DNA from 2 places in the Pseudomonas sp. NPDC096950 genome. Region 2 is predicted to be linked to the other one. Evidence: predicted binding sites of a transcription regulator. Region 2 holds the regulator's gene; the other holds the start of a gene.
The links. Region 2 encodes FliA, which starts transcription of late flagellar genes. Its sites were predicted from a motif close to CTAAAGTTTNNNNNNNNNNNGCCGNTAA; they were not measured.
Positions count from the first base shown of each region.

Region 1 (7,697 bases), on a different contig from region 2:
GCCAGCGCCCGGCCGTTGCAGCCTGCCGACGGTGTTGCTGCTCGAACACGAGCCGCTGACTCCGCCCGACGGCGTGAGCGACTGGCTGGTGCGCGATGTGCTCGACCCCGGCATGCTGCGCCGCTGCCTGCGCCATGTGCGCGAGCGCGGCGTGCTGGAAAACACCCTGCAACGCCTGGCCGAACAAGACCCGCTGACCGGCATCGCCAACCGCCAGGGTTTCCAGACCTTGCTGGCGGCGCGCCTGGCGGAAAACGACGGTCGCGGCCTGGCCCTCGGGCATCTCGATCTCGACAACTTCCGTCACGCCAATGACGCCCTCGGCCATCAGGCCGGCGACCGCTTGATCCTGCAAGTGGTCGCGCGGCTGAAAAGCCAGCTCGAGGCTGGCGATCAACTGGCGCGCCTCGGCAGTGATGAATTCGCCCTGCTGATCGACACCCGCCGCGCGCCACAACGCGCCGAATGGATGGCTGAACGCATTACCGAAGCCTTGTCCGAGCCCTACTGGGTCGACGGCGAAAGCCTGTTGATCGGCTCCAGCCTTGGGATTGCCCATGCGCGGGCCCAGGCTGGCGCCGACCCGTTGATGTGGCACGCGCACATTGCGATGCAGCAGGCCAAAAGCACCCAGGGCTGCACTTTTCACATCTTCAACGAACGCATCAACCGTAATGCCCGCAGCGTGGCCGACCTGGAAAGTGAGCTGCGCCGGGCCTTGCGTCGCGATGAGCTGGAACTGCATTACCAGCCGCGCCTGAACCTTGAAGACGGCAAGATCGTCGGCCTTGAAGCGCTGGTGCGCTGGCGTCACGCCGAACGTGGCTTGCTGCCGCCGAGCGAGTTCGTGCCGCTGGCCGAGCAAAGTGGGTTGATCGTGCCGTTGGGTTACTGGGTGATTTCCCGGGCCCTGCGCGACATGCAGGCGTTGCGCGAACGGGGTTTGCCGGCGCTGCACATGGCGATCAACCTGTCGTTCCGGCAGTTTCAGGACAGCCAGTTGCTTTCGACGCTTAGTCGTTTGATTGCCGAACGTGGTGTCGAAGCGCAATGGCTGGAATTCGAACTGACCGAAACCGCCGTGATGCGCCGCAGTGATCTGGTCAAGCAGACCATGGATGCCCTCGGACGCCTGGGCGTGCGCTTCTCGCTGGATGACTTCGGCACTGGATTCTCGTCGTTCGTGCACCTCAACAGCCTGCCGATTACCTTGCTCAAGGTCGACAAGAGCTTCGTCGGCGGCATGGAAGAGCGCGAAGAGAACCGCAAACTGGTGCACGCCATGATCAACCTGGCGCACAACCTCAACCTGGAAGTGGTGGCCGAAGGCGTGGAAACCCCGGAGCAGCTGGATTTGTTGCGCGGGTTTGGCTGTGATCAGGTGCAGGGGTATTTGATCAGCAAGCCGTTGCCGTTGCCTGAGCTGGTGGAATACCTGACCTTCGGCTCGAGCCAACAGCCCGCGATGGAAGTCGTGAGCTAACCCAGAACCCAATGTGGGAGCGGGCTTGCTCGCGAAGAGGCCGTGTCAGGCAACATCACTGTCGACTGACACTCCGCCTTCGCGAGCAAGCCCGCTCCCACAGGGGATCTCATTTCCACAGAGGGATCTCAGTCAGGCTGGGCGACCTGAAAATGCTGCGGCGACGCCGGCTCCCGCCGAATCATCCGCTTCATCTTCCACTCAAACGCCAGCGTCAGACTCACCGCCGCGCACGCCAGCCCCAGCGCCAACCCCCACCAGACGCCCGTCGGCCCCCAATTCAAGTTGAAGGCCATCATCCACGCAGCCGGCGCGCCGATCAGCCAATAGCAACCGAGCCCGACCAGAAACGTGGTCTTGGCATCCTTGAGCCCGCGAATGCAGCCCATGGCGATGGTTTGCGTGCCGTCGAACAGCTCGAACCACGCGGCCACCGCCAACAGGCTCACGGCCAGGTCGATGACCGGACGAAACGCCGGGTCGTTATGGTCCAGGAACAAGCCGATCAACTGATTCGGCAGCAACCAGAAGACCATGGCGAAGGCGAGCATCGAGGCGCCGCCAAACGCGATCCCGACCCGGCCGGCCAGCCGTGCATCGAGCAACTGTCCGGCGCCGTAGTGCTGGCCGATGCGCATGGTGATCGCATACGAAAGTCCCGCCGGCACCATGAACGCCACCGAAACAATCTGCAGGGCAATCTGATGCGCCGCCAATTGCGTGCTGCCCATGGTGCCCATGCACAGCGCGGCGAACGCGAACAACCCGACTTCCACCGCATAAGTGCCGCCAATCGGCAGGCCCAGGCGCCACAGTTCTTTCAGGTACTGGCGATTCGGCCGCGACAGGCCCTGGCGCAGTGGATACGCGTCATACGCCGGATGCCGACGAATGTGCAGCGCCAGCGCCACGGCCATCAGGTTGGCGACGATCGCGGTCACTAGACCGATCCCCACCAGACCCATTTTCGGCAAACCGAACATCCCAGTGATGAACGCGTAGTTGAGGGCGAAGTTGGCCACGGTGCCGCCCAGGCTGATCACCATCACCGGCGTCGCCCGGCCGATCGCGCTGGTGAAACCGCGCAGGGCCATGAAACTCAGGTAGCCGGGCAGGGCGAACGGCAGGAACGTCAGAAACAGCCCGGCTGAGTGGACGTTGGTTTCGGTCTGGCCAAACATCAGCAGCACCGGTTTGAGGTTCCACAGCAGCAATCCCGCCACCAGCGCCATCAGCCAGGCCAGCCACAATCCGGCTTGCGTCAGCCGCGCCGCGCCGACGATGTCGCCCGCGCCCTGACGGATCGCCACCAAAGTGCCGACTGCCGCAATCACGCCGATGCAGAAAATCGACACGAACGAGTAAGTCGCCGCGCCCAGGCCGCCGCCGGCCAGCGCCTCGGGGCTCAGGCGCGCCATCATCAAGGTGTCGGTGAGGACCATCAACATGTGCGCCAACTGCGAGGCAATCAACGGCCCCGCCAGCCGCAGAATGGCCCAGAGTTCGGTACGTGCTGGATGCTGCATGGTCATCACGCTCCTCTGTTACAGCGAACTGGAAAGGCTCGATTCTCGGCGCTTGGCGGGGTTTGCACAAAGGGATAAAAAGGATGGGTGGCATGATTAAAGCTCATCCAGCGGACTTTCTGATAAGTTGGCCTCATCCCGCTATAAGAGCTTTCTCCATGTCTCGTCGGCTTCCTCCGTTGTATGCCCTGCGCGCATTCGAAGCGGCGGCGCGGCACAGTTCGTTTACCCGTGCGGCGGAAGAGCTGTCGATTACACAGAGTGCGGTCAGTCGGCATATTCGTACGCTCGAAGAGCATTTCGCCTGTCGGCTGTTTCACCGCAGCGGACGCAACCTGCAATTGACCGAATCGGCGCGGCTGATCCTGCCCGGCATTCGTGAAGGCTTCACCGCCCTGGAACGTGCCTGCAACACCTTGCGCGCCGAAGACGACATCCTGCGCATGAAAGCCCCGTCGACCCTGACCATGCGTTGGTTGCTGGCGCGGCTCAGCCGCTTTCGGCACTTGCAACCGGGCAACGAGGTGCAACTGACCAGCGCCTGGATGGACATCGACACCGTGGACTTCAACCACGAACCGTTCGATTGCGCCGTGATCCTCAGCAACGGAAATTTCCCACCGGACTGGGAGACGACTTTGCTTTTTCCCGAAGAGTTGATTCCGGTGGGCGCTCCCAATCTGCTGGACGACCAGCCTTGGGACGTTGCGCGGCTGGCCAGCACCGAATTGCTGCACCCGGCACCGGATCGTCGCGACTGGCGCAGTTGGCTGGAACGCATGGGGTTGTCTGATCAGGTGTCGCTCAAGGGCGGGCAGGTGTTCGACACGCTGGAGCTGGGCATGATCGCGGCGGCCCGAGGTTATGGTGTGTCGATGGGGGATTTGTTGATGGTAGCGGAAGACGTGGCGCAGGGTCGTCTGAGTTTGCCGTGGCCGACCGCCGTCGCCAGCGGTGAGAAATATTACCTGGTCTGGCCGAAAACCCGCCCCGGGGGCGAGCGCATGCGCCGGCTCAGCGATTTCCTGCAAGGGGAAGTCCGGGCCATGGAGTTGCCGGACGTTGAACGTCTGAGCTGAAACGATATAGTGGCTATGCGCTATAACCGTGTTAATAACTCAAGTATTGAGTTTTGCCGCCGAAAATCTGCAGGTGGAACCTTCGTGCAGGTTTCACGTTAGTCCCACTATTCGAAATTTTGCTGAGCGTCGAGCCGGATCAAGGAGGATCCGGTCGCTCGGCCAGGAGCTGTCATGTCTCAACCCCGTGCCCGGATCGCCTCACAGCTTGGTCTTGCGCTTGCCGTGATTCTGGCGATTGTCATCAGCGGCAGCACCGTGTTTGCCCTGCGCTCGCTGGACACCGCCAACCTCGCCACCCGCGAAGAGCATCTGGCCAGCGAGGCGCGGTTGCTGGCGGATCAGCTCAGTACGTTCCACGGCACGCTGCGGGAAAGCACCCAGCGCCTGAGCGGTCTGTTCGAAAAGCGCTTCAGCGCCGGCATCAGCGTGCATCCGGACGAGCCAGTAACGGTGGCGGGCGTGCAGACCCCGGGCCTGCATCTGGGCAGCGAAGTGTTGAACAACAACTTCAAGGAAGTCGACGAGTTCAAGCAAATGACCGCCGGCGTGGCCACGTTGTTCGTGCGCAGCGGCGAAGACTTCGTTCGGGTCAGTACATCCCTGAGCAAACAGGACGGCAGCCGGGCTATCGGCACTTTGCTGGATCACGCTCACCCGGCCTATGCACGGTTGATCGCGGGGCAGAGCTACGTCGGTCGTGCGTTGTTGTTTGAACGCTCCTACATGACTCAGTACACCCCCGTGCGTGACAGCAGCGGTAAGGTGATTGCCGTGCTGTTCGTAGGATTCGATTACACCGACGCGCAGAATGCGCAGTTCGAGAACTTGAAACGCTTCCGCATCGGCAAGACCGGCTCTTTGGCGCTGCTGGACGAACAGGGCAAGTGGCTGGTGCCGATCGCTGGCGTGCAAGCGCTGGATAAGGCTGCCCCGACCATTACTGCACTGGCGAAGACGCCGGGTAAAGGCGAGTTCTGGAGCGACACCTCGGAAGATTTCTACAGCCTCGCCGTGCCTTTCGAAGGCGGGCCGTGGTCGGTGGTGGCGAGCATGCCGCAAGCCGAAATCAGTGCGGTGACCTGGAGCGTCGGTATTCAACTGGCCATCGGCAGCCTGTTGGCGATGTTGATCGCGGTGGGTTCGGCGGTCTGGTTGCTGCGCAGCAAACTGGCGCCGCTGGGGGATCTGGTGCGTCAGGCCGAAGCCTTGGGCGCCGGTGATTTGAGCGTGCGCTTGAACGTGTCGAGCAACGACGAAATCGGTCAGTTGGCCCGGGCTTTCAACCAGATGAGCCAGGCGCTGTCGACCATGGTCGAGCACATCCGCAAGGCTTCGGTAGAGGTCAACAGCCGTGCCCAGGCCTTGTCCGGTTTGTCCGGTGGTGCTTATGAAGGGATGGAGCAGCAGTCCGGCGAAATCACCAGCATGGCTGGCGCTGTGGAAGAATTCAGCGCGACCTCCCTGAACATCGCTGACAACATGAGTAACACCCAGCGCATGGCGCAGGAAAACGCACAGCAAACTCAGATCGGTCGTACATCGATGCAGGAAGCGTCTTCCTCACTGGAGCAAATCGCCGGCGCATTGAACAGCACCGCGACCGTGATCAACACCCTCGGCCAGCGTTCCCAGGAAATCGGCGGCATTGTAGGGGTGATTACCGCGATTGCCGATCAGACCAACCTGCTGGCCCTCAACGCCGCCATCGAAGCCGCCCGTGCCGGCGAGCAAGGCCGGGGTTTTGCGGTGGTGGCCGATGAGGTGCGCAACCTGGCTTCGCGCACCCGTGAAGCGACGGATGAAATCTCCGGGATGATTCAGAGCATCCAGCAGGAAACCGGCAACGCGATCAGCACCATGGAGCAGGGCAATGTGCTGATGCAGGAAGGCTTGTCGCGAAATGCCAACGTCGCGTCGGCACTGGCGCGGATTGATGAGCAGAGTCGTTCGGCGGGCCAGCAATTTGCGGCGATCACCACCGCGACTCAGGAGCAGAGCAGCACGGCGACGTTGCTCAGCAGCAACTTGCAGAGTATTGCGCTGGCAAACAGCGAGCAGCGTGAGGTTGTTTCCAATCTGGCCATCACCGCCAAAGAGCTGGAATCACTGGCGGCGGACTTGCGGCATGAGGTTGACCGGTTTCGTTGAGGCGCCTCTGACATAGCTTTCGCGAGCAAGCCCGCTCCCACATTGGATCTACGGTGAACGCAGAATTTGTGAACACTGAAGATCCAATGTGGGAGCGGGCTTGCTCGCGAAGGCATCGACTCAATTCCCAGGTTTTAACCGCTCAAACCAGCATCACCATCAATTTGCCTTCGGCGTAGTGTTTTTTAAGCTTGATGAATCGTTTCAGCAAGACTATAAAAATGGCACAACTCCAAGAAAGGCTTCTCCCATGACCCCGCTCAGACTCATCGTTGCCCTCAGCGCACTGTCCGCTGCCTCCCACGCCATGGCCTGGGATTACGTCCTGCTCGACACCGATAAAGCCGCCCAGAACTGGCAAATCACCAGCCAACAACTGGGCGTGAAAACCGACAAACCCTTCTCCGTGACCCTGCGCACCTTGCATGGCGGTCGGCAGGAGGGCGTCAGCATCGTCGACATCGATAACGGCACGCTCAAACTCTCGGTGGTGCCGACTCGCGGGATGAACGTCCTACAGGCGTCTGTAGGCAATGTGCGCATGGGCTGGGATTCGCCGGTCAAGGACGTGGTCAATCCGTCCTTCATCGAGCTCAACGGTCGCGGCGGTCTCGGCTGGCTGGAAGGCTTCAACGAACTCGTCGCCCGCTGCGGCTACGAATGGGTCGGCCACCCCGGCATAGACAACGGCGAACTGCTGACCCTCCACGGCCGCGCCGCCAACATCCCGGCCAGCAAAGTCACCCTGCACATCGACGAAAAGCCACCGTACGCCATCAGCCTTCGCGGCGAATTGAAAGAGCAGGCATTCAAGAAAGTCGACTTCTCGGTACAGACCGAACTGGTCACCGAACCCGGCAGCGTCGCGTTCGCCCTCAACGACACCTTGACCAACAACGGCGACTATCCGAAGGAATACCAGGCGCTGTACCACAGCAACTTCAGCACCCCATTCCTGGAACAGGGCGCCCGTTTTGCCGCGCCGGTGAAACAGGTTTCACCGTTCAACGACAAGGCCAAGGGCGACCTGCCGGACTGGCAAACCTACCGCGCGCCGACCAAGGATTACGACGAGACCGTCTACGACGTCGTGCCGTATGGCGACGCCAAGGGCGACACATTGACCGTGCTGCACAACAAGGCGGGCAGCCTCGGGGTTTCGGTTGGCTTCAACACCCAGCAGTTGCCAGTGTTCTCGTTGTGGAAAAACACCGATACCCAAGGTCAGGGTTATGTCACCGGGCTGGAGCCGGGCACGAGTTTTTCCTACAACCGTCGGTATCAACGGCCACTTGGTTTGGTGCCGACGATTGGGGTGAAGGAACAGAAACAGTTCCAGATTCACTACAGCCTGTTGGCGGATAAAGGGGCTGTGGATAAAGCGTTGGCGCGGGTGAATGAGATTCAGGGCGGGCGGGCGACTGAGGTCAGGCAGGCGCCGTTGGTGGATTTGACCAA
Region 1 is NZ_JBIWEL010000017.1:80,003-87,699, forward strand. Features, by position in the region: gene ACIQY3_RS23385 (putative bifunctional diguanylate cyclase/phosphodiesterase) at 1-1,483, shown strand, start outside; gene ACIQY3_RS23390 (NorM family multidrug efflux MATE transporter) at 1,612-3,009, opposite strand; gene ACIQY3_RS23395 (LysR substrate-binding domain-containing protein) at 3,168-4,088, shown strand; gene ACIQY3_RS23400 (methyl-accepting chemotaxis protein) at 4,263-6,239, shown strand; gene ACIQY3_RS23405 (aldose 1-epimerase family protein) at 6,490-7,697, shown strand, end outside.
Region 1: the regulator FliA is predicted to act here: its motif matches at 4,127-4,154, upstream of ACIQY3_RS23400 (methyl-accepting chemotaxis protein).

Region 2 (7,697 bases):
CGTTGGTGCGCGACAGGTCGAGGTGGAAGATCTCGTTGACGTTCACCAGCGGGAACGCAAACGCCTGGTTGCCAAGCATGACCATCAATGTCGGCATGATCGCCAGGGTCAATGGCACCTTGATGACGATCTTCGAGCCTTTGCCCTTGGTCGAGTAGATATTGATGGTGCCGTTGAGCTGGGCGATTTTGGTTTTCACCACGTCCATGCCCACGCCACGACCCGACACATCGGAGATCTCGGTTTTGGTCGAGAAACCCGGTGCGAAGATCAGGTTGAAGCAGTCCGACTCGCTGAGACGGTCCGCCGCATCCTTATCCATCAAACCTTTCTTGACCGCGATACCGCGCAGAACATCGGCATCCATGCCCTTGCCGTCATCAGAGATGGACAGCAGGATGTGGTCGCCTTCCTGTTCGGCAGACAGAATCACCTTGCCGCTGCGAGGCTTGCCCATCGCTTCGCGCTCGCTCGGCTCTTCGATACCGTGGTCGACCGAGTTGCGCACCAAGTGGACCAGCGGGTCGGCCAGGGCCTCGACGAGGTTCTTGTCGAGGTCGGTTTCTTCGCCGACCAGTTCCAGGTTGATCTCTTTCTTGAGCTGGCGAGCCAGGTCGCGAACCAGGCGCGGGAAGCGCCCGAAGACTTTCTTGATCGGTTGCATCCGGGTCTTCATGACCGCGGTTTGCAGGTCGGCCGTGACCACGTCGAGGTTCGACACAGCCTTGGACATGGCTTCGTCGCCGCTGTTGAGGCCCAGACGGACCAAGCGGTTACGCACCAGTACCAGTTCGCCGACCATGTTCATGATTTCGTCGAGACGCGCGGTATCAACCCGCACGGTGGTCTCGGCTTCACTGGCCGGTTTTTCCGCTGGCGGCGCAGAAGGCGCGGCGCGAGCAGGTGCCGGTGCAGCCGCGGCGGCCGGTTTCGGCGCTTCCGCTTTAGGCTCGGGCGCTTTGGCCACCGGTTTCGGCGCAGCAGCAGGTGCCTTGGCGGCAGGCGCTGTAACCACAGTGCCGGTGCCAACTTCGGTGAACTTGCCTTTGCCGTGCAATTCGTCGAGCAGCGATTCGAACTCGTGATCGGAGATCAGATCACCGCCAGCCGCTTTAGCGGTAGGCGCAGCCGGGACCGGTGCCGAAGCAATGGCCGATTCCAGCGCGTCCACGGCGAAGTTGCCCTTGCCGTGCAGTTGATCCAGCAGGGCTTCGAATTCGTCGTCGGTGATGTCCGAGCTGTCGCCGGCCGCTTTCGGGGCCGCCGGTGCAGCAGGCGCTGCCACCGCATCGACCGCGAACTGGCCTTTGCCGTGCAGCTGATCGAGCAACGACTCGAACTCGGCGTCGGTGATTTCGTCGCTGGCCGCGGCATTGCTGCTCGGGGCTGGCGCAGCGGCTGGAGCTTCGGCCTGAGCCTTGACGGCGTTCAGCGAGTCCAGCAGTTGTTCGAATTCGTTATCGGTAATGTCCCCCGACTCGCTTTCCGCGGCCGGTTCTTCCACCGCTTCGGCAACCGGGGCTGCTTCGTCGGCGGTTTGCGGCTCGGCCAGACGGGCCAGTGCCGCAAGCAATTCTGGAGTGGCAGCCGTGATCGGGCTGCGTTCGCGGACTTCGGTGAACATGCCGTTCACCGCATCCAGCGCTTCGAGTACCACGTCCATCAGTTCCGAGTCGACGCGTCGTTCACCCTTGCGCAGGATGTCGAACACGTTCTCGGCGATGTGACAGCACTCCACCAGCTCATTGAGCTGGAGGAAGCCGGCGCCCCCTTTTACAGTGTGAAAACCGCGAAAAATTGCATTGAGCAAGTCCGCATCATCCGGTCGGCTTTCCAGCTCGACCAGCTGTTCGGACAGTTGCTCTAGAATCTCGCCGGCCTCAACCAGGAAATCCTGAAGGATCTCTTCATCGGCGCCGAAGCTCATTAAGGGGGTGCTCCCAAGGTCTAAAAACCTAAAAAACCTAAAATCCTAAAACTCTAAAATCCTAGGCTGGATAACAAATCGTCCACATCGTCCTGACCGGACACAACGTCTTCTCTTTTATCGGCATGAATCTGCGGACCTTCACCCTGAGAGAGATGTTTTTGCGGATCTTTTTCAGCCAGCATCGCTTCACGGTCATGTTCGATACCCGCAAAGCGGTCTACCTGGCTGGCCATGAGCACGAGCTTGAGCAGGTTGCTTTCAACTTCGGTGACCAATTGGGTCACGCGCTTGATCACTTGACCGGTGAGGTCCTGGTAATCCTGGGCCAGCAGAATGTCGTTGAGGTTGCTCGACACCGTGCGATTGTCTTCGCTACTGCGTGTCAGGAAACCGTCGACTCGCCGGGCCAGCTCACGGAACTCTTCAGCCCCGACTTCGCGACGCATGAAGCGTCCCCAGTCGGTGCTCAACGCCTGGGCTTCCTGGCTCAGGCCATTGACCAGCGGCGTGGCGTTTTCCACCAGGTCCATGGTGCGGTTGGCAGCGGCCTCGGTCAGCTTGACCACATACCCCAGACGCTCGGTGGCATCCGTGATCTGCGAGACTTCCTCGGCTTGCGGCATGTTCGGGTCAATCTGGAAATTGACGATCGCGCTATGCAGCTCGCGAGTGAGCTTGCCCACTTCCTGGTACAGGCCGCGGTCACGGGTCTGGTTGAGCTCATGGATCAGTTGCACAGCGTCGCCGAACCTGCCTTTTTCGAGGCTTTCGACCAGTTCGACCGCATGTTTTTTCAGGGTCGATTCAAAATCGCCCTGTGAAGATTCGTTATGCTCCATAGCTCCCCCGTGGCGCAGTTGCTCAACCGATGCGTTCGAAAATCTTTTCGATTTTTTCTTTCAACGCCTGGGCCGTGAAGGGTTTGACCACATAGCCGTTAACACCGGCCTGGGCCGCTTCGATGATCTGTTCGCGCTTGGCTTCAGCGGTCACCATCAGCACTGGCAAGTGCTTGAGTTTTTCATCGGCGCGCACGTGGCGCAGCAGGTCGATGCCCGTCATGCCAGGCATGTTCCAGTCTGTTACCAGAAAGTCGATGCTGCCGCTGTTGAGAACCGGAATGGCAGTGGTGCCATCGTCAGCCTCGACCGTGTTGGTGAACCCAAGGTCACGCAACAGGTTTTTAATGATCCGCCGCATCGTTGAGAAGTCATCAACGATGAGGATTTTCATGTTCTTGTCCAATTCGACCTCCAAGCAGTCTTAAACGCGTCCAGCACCTGGACGCGCCATTTCAATCAATCCGGCAAAGCACTCAAATGACTGTCTGGAGCACAACAGATCGAGACCGCTGCAGTTCAACACCACACCAGCCTCGTTCGCAGTGTCCCCACACTGCCTTCAGCGCGCTCGCCACTCCCCCAAACGCCCCCGCAAGCGGGCCGCGCACTGGCTGTGTAACTGGCTGACACGGGATTCGCTGACACCCAGGACCTCACCGATTTCCTTGAGGTTCAGCTCTTCGTCGTAGTACAGCGCCAACACCAGTCGCTCACGCTCCGGCAAATTGGCAATCGCGTCCGCCAATGCAGCCTGGAAACGTTCATCTTCCAGATCGCGTGACGGCTCCAGATGAGCACTGGCGCCATCCTCGTGCAGCCCTTCGTGTTCGCCGTCCTGCAACAGGTCGTCGAAACTGAACAGGCGGCTGCCCAAGGTATCGTTCAAAATCCCGTAATAATCGTCGAGACTCAATTGGAGTTCGGCCGCAACTTCGTGATCTTTAGCGTCACGGCCGGTTTTAGCTTCAATCGAGCGAATTGCGTCGCTGACCATACGGGTATTGCGGTGGACCGAACGTGGAGCCCAGTCCCCCTTGCGTACTTCATCGAGCATCGCGCCACGGATTCGAATGCCCGCGTACGTTTCGAAACTCGCGCCTTTGCTGGCGTCATATTTGGTCGACACTTCAAGCAGGCCAATCATCCCGGCCTGGATCAGGTCTTCCACCTGGACACTGGCCGGCAAACGCGCCAGCAAGTGGTAAGCAATGCGTTTAACCAGTGGCGCATAACGCTCGATCAGCTCGTATTGCGCATCACGGGCCGATTTCTTGTAGAGGTTGTAGCCACTGGCTGTCATAGGACGGGTCCTGCGGTCTGTTGCACGAGACGCTCAACGAAAAATTCCAGATGCCCGCGCGGGTTGGCCGGCAGCGGCCAGGTGTCGACCTTCTGGGCAATCGCCTTGAAAGCCAGGGCGCACTTGGAGCGCGGGAAGGCTTCGTAGACAGCACGTTGCTTCTGCACGGCCTTGCGCACGCTTTCGTCGTAAGGCACGGCACCAACGTATTGTAGGGCGACGTCGAGGAAGCGGTCCGTGACCTTGGTCAACTTGGCGAACAGGTTGCGACCTTCTTGCGGGCTCTGGGCCATGTTGGCCAGGACGCGGAAGCGGTTCATGCCGTAATCGCGGTTCAGCAACTTGATCAGGGCGTAGGCGTCGGTAATCGAGGTCGGCTCGTCACACACCACCAGCAACACTTCCTGGGCAGCGCGGACAAAACTGACTACCGAGTCACCAATACCCGCAGCAGTGTCGATCACCAATACGTCGAGGTTGTCGCCGATATCGCTGAAAGCCTGGATCAGGCCGGCGTGTTGGGCCGGGCTCAGATGAACCATGCTCTGGGTGCCGGACGCGGCCGGCACGATGCGGATACCGCCCGGGCCCTGCAACAGAACGTCGCGCAGCTCGCAGCGGCCTTCGATCACGTCGGCCAGGGTCCGTTTGGGCGTCAGTCCCAGCAGAACGTCGACGTTCGCCAGACCCAGATCGGCGTCCAGCAGCATGACGCGCCGGCCAAGCTCTGCTAGAGCCAGGGACAAGTTCACTGACACGTTAGTCTTCCCGACGCCACCTTTGCCGCCGGTCACCGCGATCACCTGTACGGGATGCATGCTGCCCATGTTATTTCTTTACCTTGTCTTGCATAGACGGAGGCCACATTACTGGCTGCGCGTTCATTAACTGAACAATGCATGGCAGACCATCGATGTAGGTACAAAAACTGTTCATTAGTACCTCAGCCAACCTGCTTGGTCGGGCTGTGGTAAATATCAGCGAACATGTCAGCCATGGCTTCTTCGCTGGGTTCTTCCTGCATTTGCACGCTGACCGCGCGACTGACCAACTGGTGACGCCGCGGCAGATGCAAATCATCTGGAATCCGTGGGCCATCGGTGAGGTAAGCCACCGGCAATTCATGACTGATGGCCAGGCTCAACACCTCGCCCAGGCTCGCCGTTTCATCCAGTTTAGTCAGGATGCAGCCAGCCAGCCCACACCGCTTGTAGCTGTGATAAGCAGCGGTTAGAACCTGTTTCTGGCTGGTGGTTGCCAGGACCAGATAATTTTTTGAACGAATCCCGCGACCGGCCAGGCTTTCGAGCTGCATGCGCAGTGCCGGATCGCTGGCTTGCAGGCCGGCGGTATCGATCAGAATCACGCGTTTGCGCAGCAACGGATCCAACGCCTGAACCAGAGACTGGCCCGGATCGACGTGGGTCACCGACACATTAAGAATGCGGCCCAACGTCTTGAGTTGTTCCTGGGCGCCGATGCGGTAGCTGTCCATGCTCACCAGCGCAATGCTTTGCGCGCCGTACTTGAGCACGTAACGGGCGGCGAGCTTGGCCAGGGTGGTGGTCTTGCCCATGCCGGCAGGGCCGACCATGGCAATCACGCCGCCCTCTTCCAGTGGCTCGACTTCCGGTGTGGCGATCATCCGCGCCAGGTGCGCCAGCAACATGCGCCAGGCCTGGCGAGGTTCTTCAATATCGGTAATCAGCGCCAGCAGGTCGCGGGACAACGGGCCGGACAAGCCGATGCGTTGCAGGCGACGCCACAGGTTGGCCTGGGCCGGACGGCTGCCTTGCAGCTGATTCCAGGCCAGGGAGCCGAGTTGCACTTCCATCAGTTCGCGCAGGCTGTTGAGCTCGAAACGCATCGAGTCGAAAGCCCGCGGGTCAACACCGCCGGCGGCTGGCGCAGGGGCCGGCGCTGCACGACGAGGTTCGGAATACGTCGGTTCGATCAGTGGCTCGGCGGCGGTCAACGGCAGGCCGGCGAACAACTGGCGATTGGTGGTCTTGTCGCCGCTGGTTTCGCCTTCGCCGCGCAGGCTCAGTTCGGCCTGGGCGGTGACGATGCGCGACTGGGTCTTGCGCAGCTCATCCTCGAGTTCCATGTTCGGAACGCGCGGGGCCAGCGCCGACAGTTTGTAATCCAGGGCAGCCGTCAGCTCCACACCGCCGGCGATCCGGCGGTTGCCAATAATGGCCGCGTCAGCGCCCAGCTCATCACGAACCAGTTTCATGGCCTGACGCATATCGGCGGCGAAAAAACGCTTAACTTGCATAAACCACTACCTCAGCCGTTGGGCCCTACTGTCGCAACGATGGTCACTTGCTTGTTGTCAGGGATTTCCTGATACGCCAACACGTGCAAACCCGGGACTGCCAGCCTGCCGAAGCGCGACAGCATCGCGCGAACCGGACCGGCTACCAGCAGAATCACCGGTTGACCTTGCATCTCTTGACGCTGTGCCGCATCGATCAACGAGCGTTGCAGCTTCTCTGCCATGCTTGGCTCCAGCAGAACGCCCTCTTCCGAGCCTTGTCCTGCCTTCTGAAGACTATTGAGCAATATTTGTTCCAACCTTGGCTCCAAGGTGATAACTGGCAGCTCCGACTCAGTCCCTACAATGCTTTGGACGATTGCGCGGCTTACGCCGACGCGCACTGCGGCCACCAGCGCGGCAGTATCTTGACTCTTGCTGGCGTTGTTGGCGATGGCCTCGGCGATGCTGCGAATGTCGCGCACCGGCACTTGTTCGGCGAGCAACGCCTGCAAGACCTTGAGCAATTGCGACAGCGACACAACCCCCGGTACCAGCTCTTCAGCCAGTTTCGGCGAGCTTTTGGCCAGCAATTGCATGAGTTGCTGCACTTCTTCGTGGCCAATCAGCTCACTGGAGTGCTTGTACAGAATCTGGTTCAAGTGGGTCGCCACCACCGTACTGGCATCCACCACGGTGTAGCCGAGGGACTGCGCCTGGGCGCGCTGGCTGATTTCGATCCAGACCGCCTCCAGGCCAAAAGCCGGATCTTTGGCGGTAATGCCGTTCAGCGTGCCGTAGACCTGCCCGGGGTTGATCGCCAGCTCGCGATCCGGGTAAATCTCGGCCTCGGCCAGGATCACGCCCATCAGGGTCAGGCGATAAGCGCTCGGCGCCAGGTCGAGGTTGTCACGAATGTGCACAGTCGGCATCAAGAAGCCCAGGTCCTGGGACAGCTTCTTGCGCACGCCCTTGATCCGCGCCAGCAACTGACCACCCTGGTTGCGGTCCACCAGCGGGATCAGGCGATAGCCCACTTCCAGGCCGATCATGTCGATCGGGGTCACGTCATCCCAGCCAAGTTCCTTGGTTTCCTGGGCGCGGGCCGGGGATGGCAGCAGCTCTTGTTGACGCTTGACCTCCTGCAGGGCCTGGACCTTGACCACGCTCTGCTTCTTCCAGAACAGGTACGCACCGCCGGCCGCCAGGGCCGCCATGCTGAGAAAGGAGAAGTGCGGCATGCCGGGCACCAGGCCCATCACCGCCATCAAACCTGCCGCCACCGCCAACGCTTTGGGCGAGGCGAACATCTGGCGACCGATCTGCTTGCCCATGTCTTCCGAGCCGGAAGCACGGGTCACCATGATC
Region 2 is NZ_JBIWEL010000002.1:493,121-500,817, reverse strand. Features, by position in the region: gene ACIQY3_RS06715 (chemotaxis protein CheA) at 1-1,927, opposite strand, end outside; gene ACIQY3_RS06710 (protein phosphatase CheZ) at 1,981-2,769, opposite strand; gene ACIQY3_RS06705 (chemotaxis response regulator CheY) at 2,792-3,163, opposite strand; gene fliA (RNA polymerase sigma factor FliA) at 3,332-4,072, opposite strand; gene fleN (flagellar synthesis regulator FleN) at 4,069-4,899, opposite strand; gene flhF (flagellar biosynthesis protein FlhF) at 5,016-6,350, opposite strand; gene flhA (flagellar biosynthesis protein FlhA) at 6,362-7,697, opposite strand, start outside.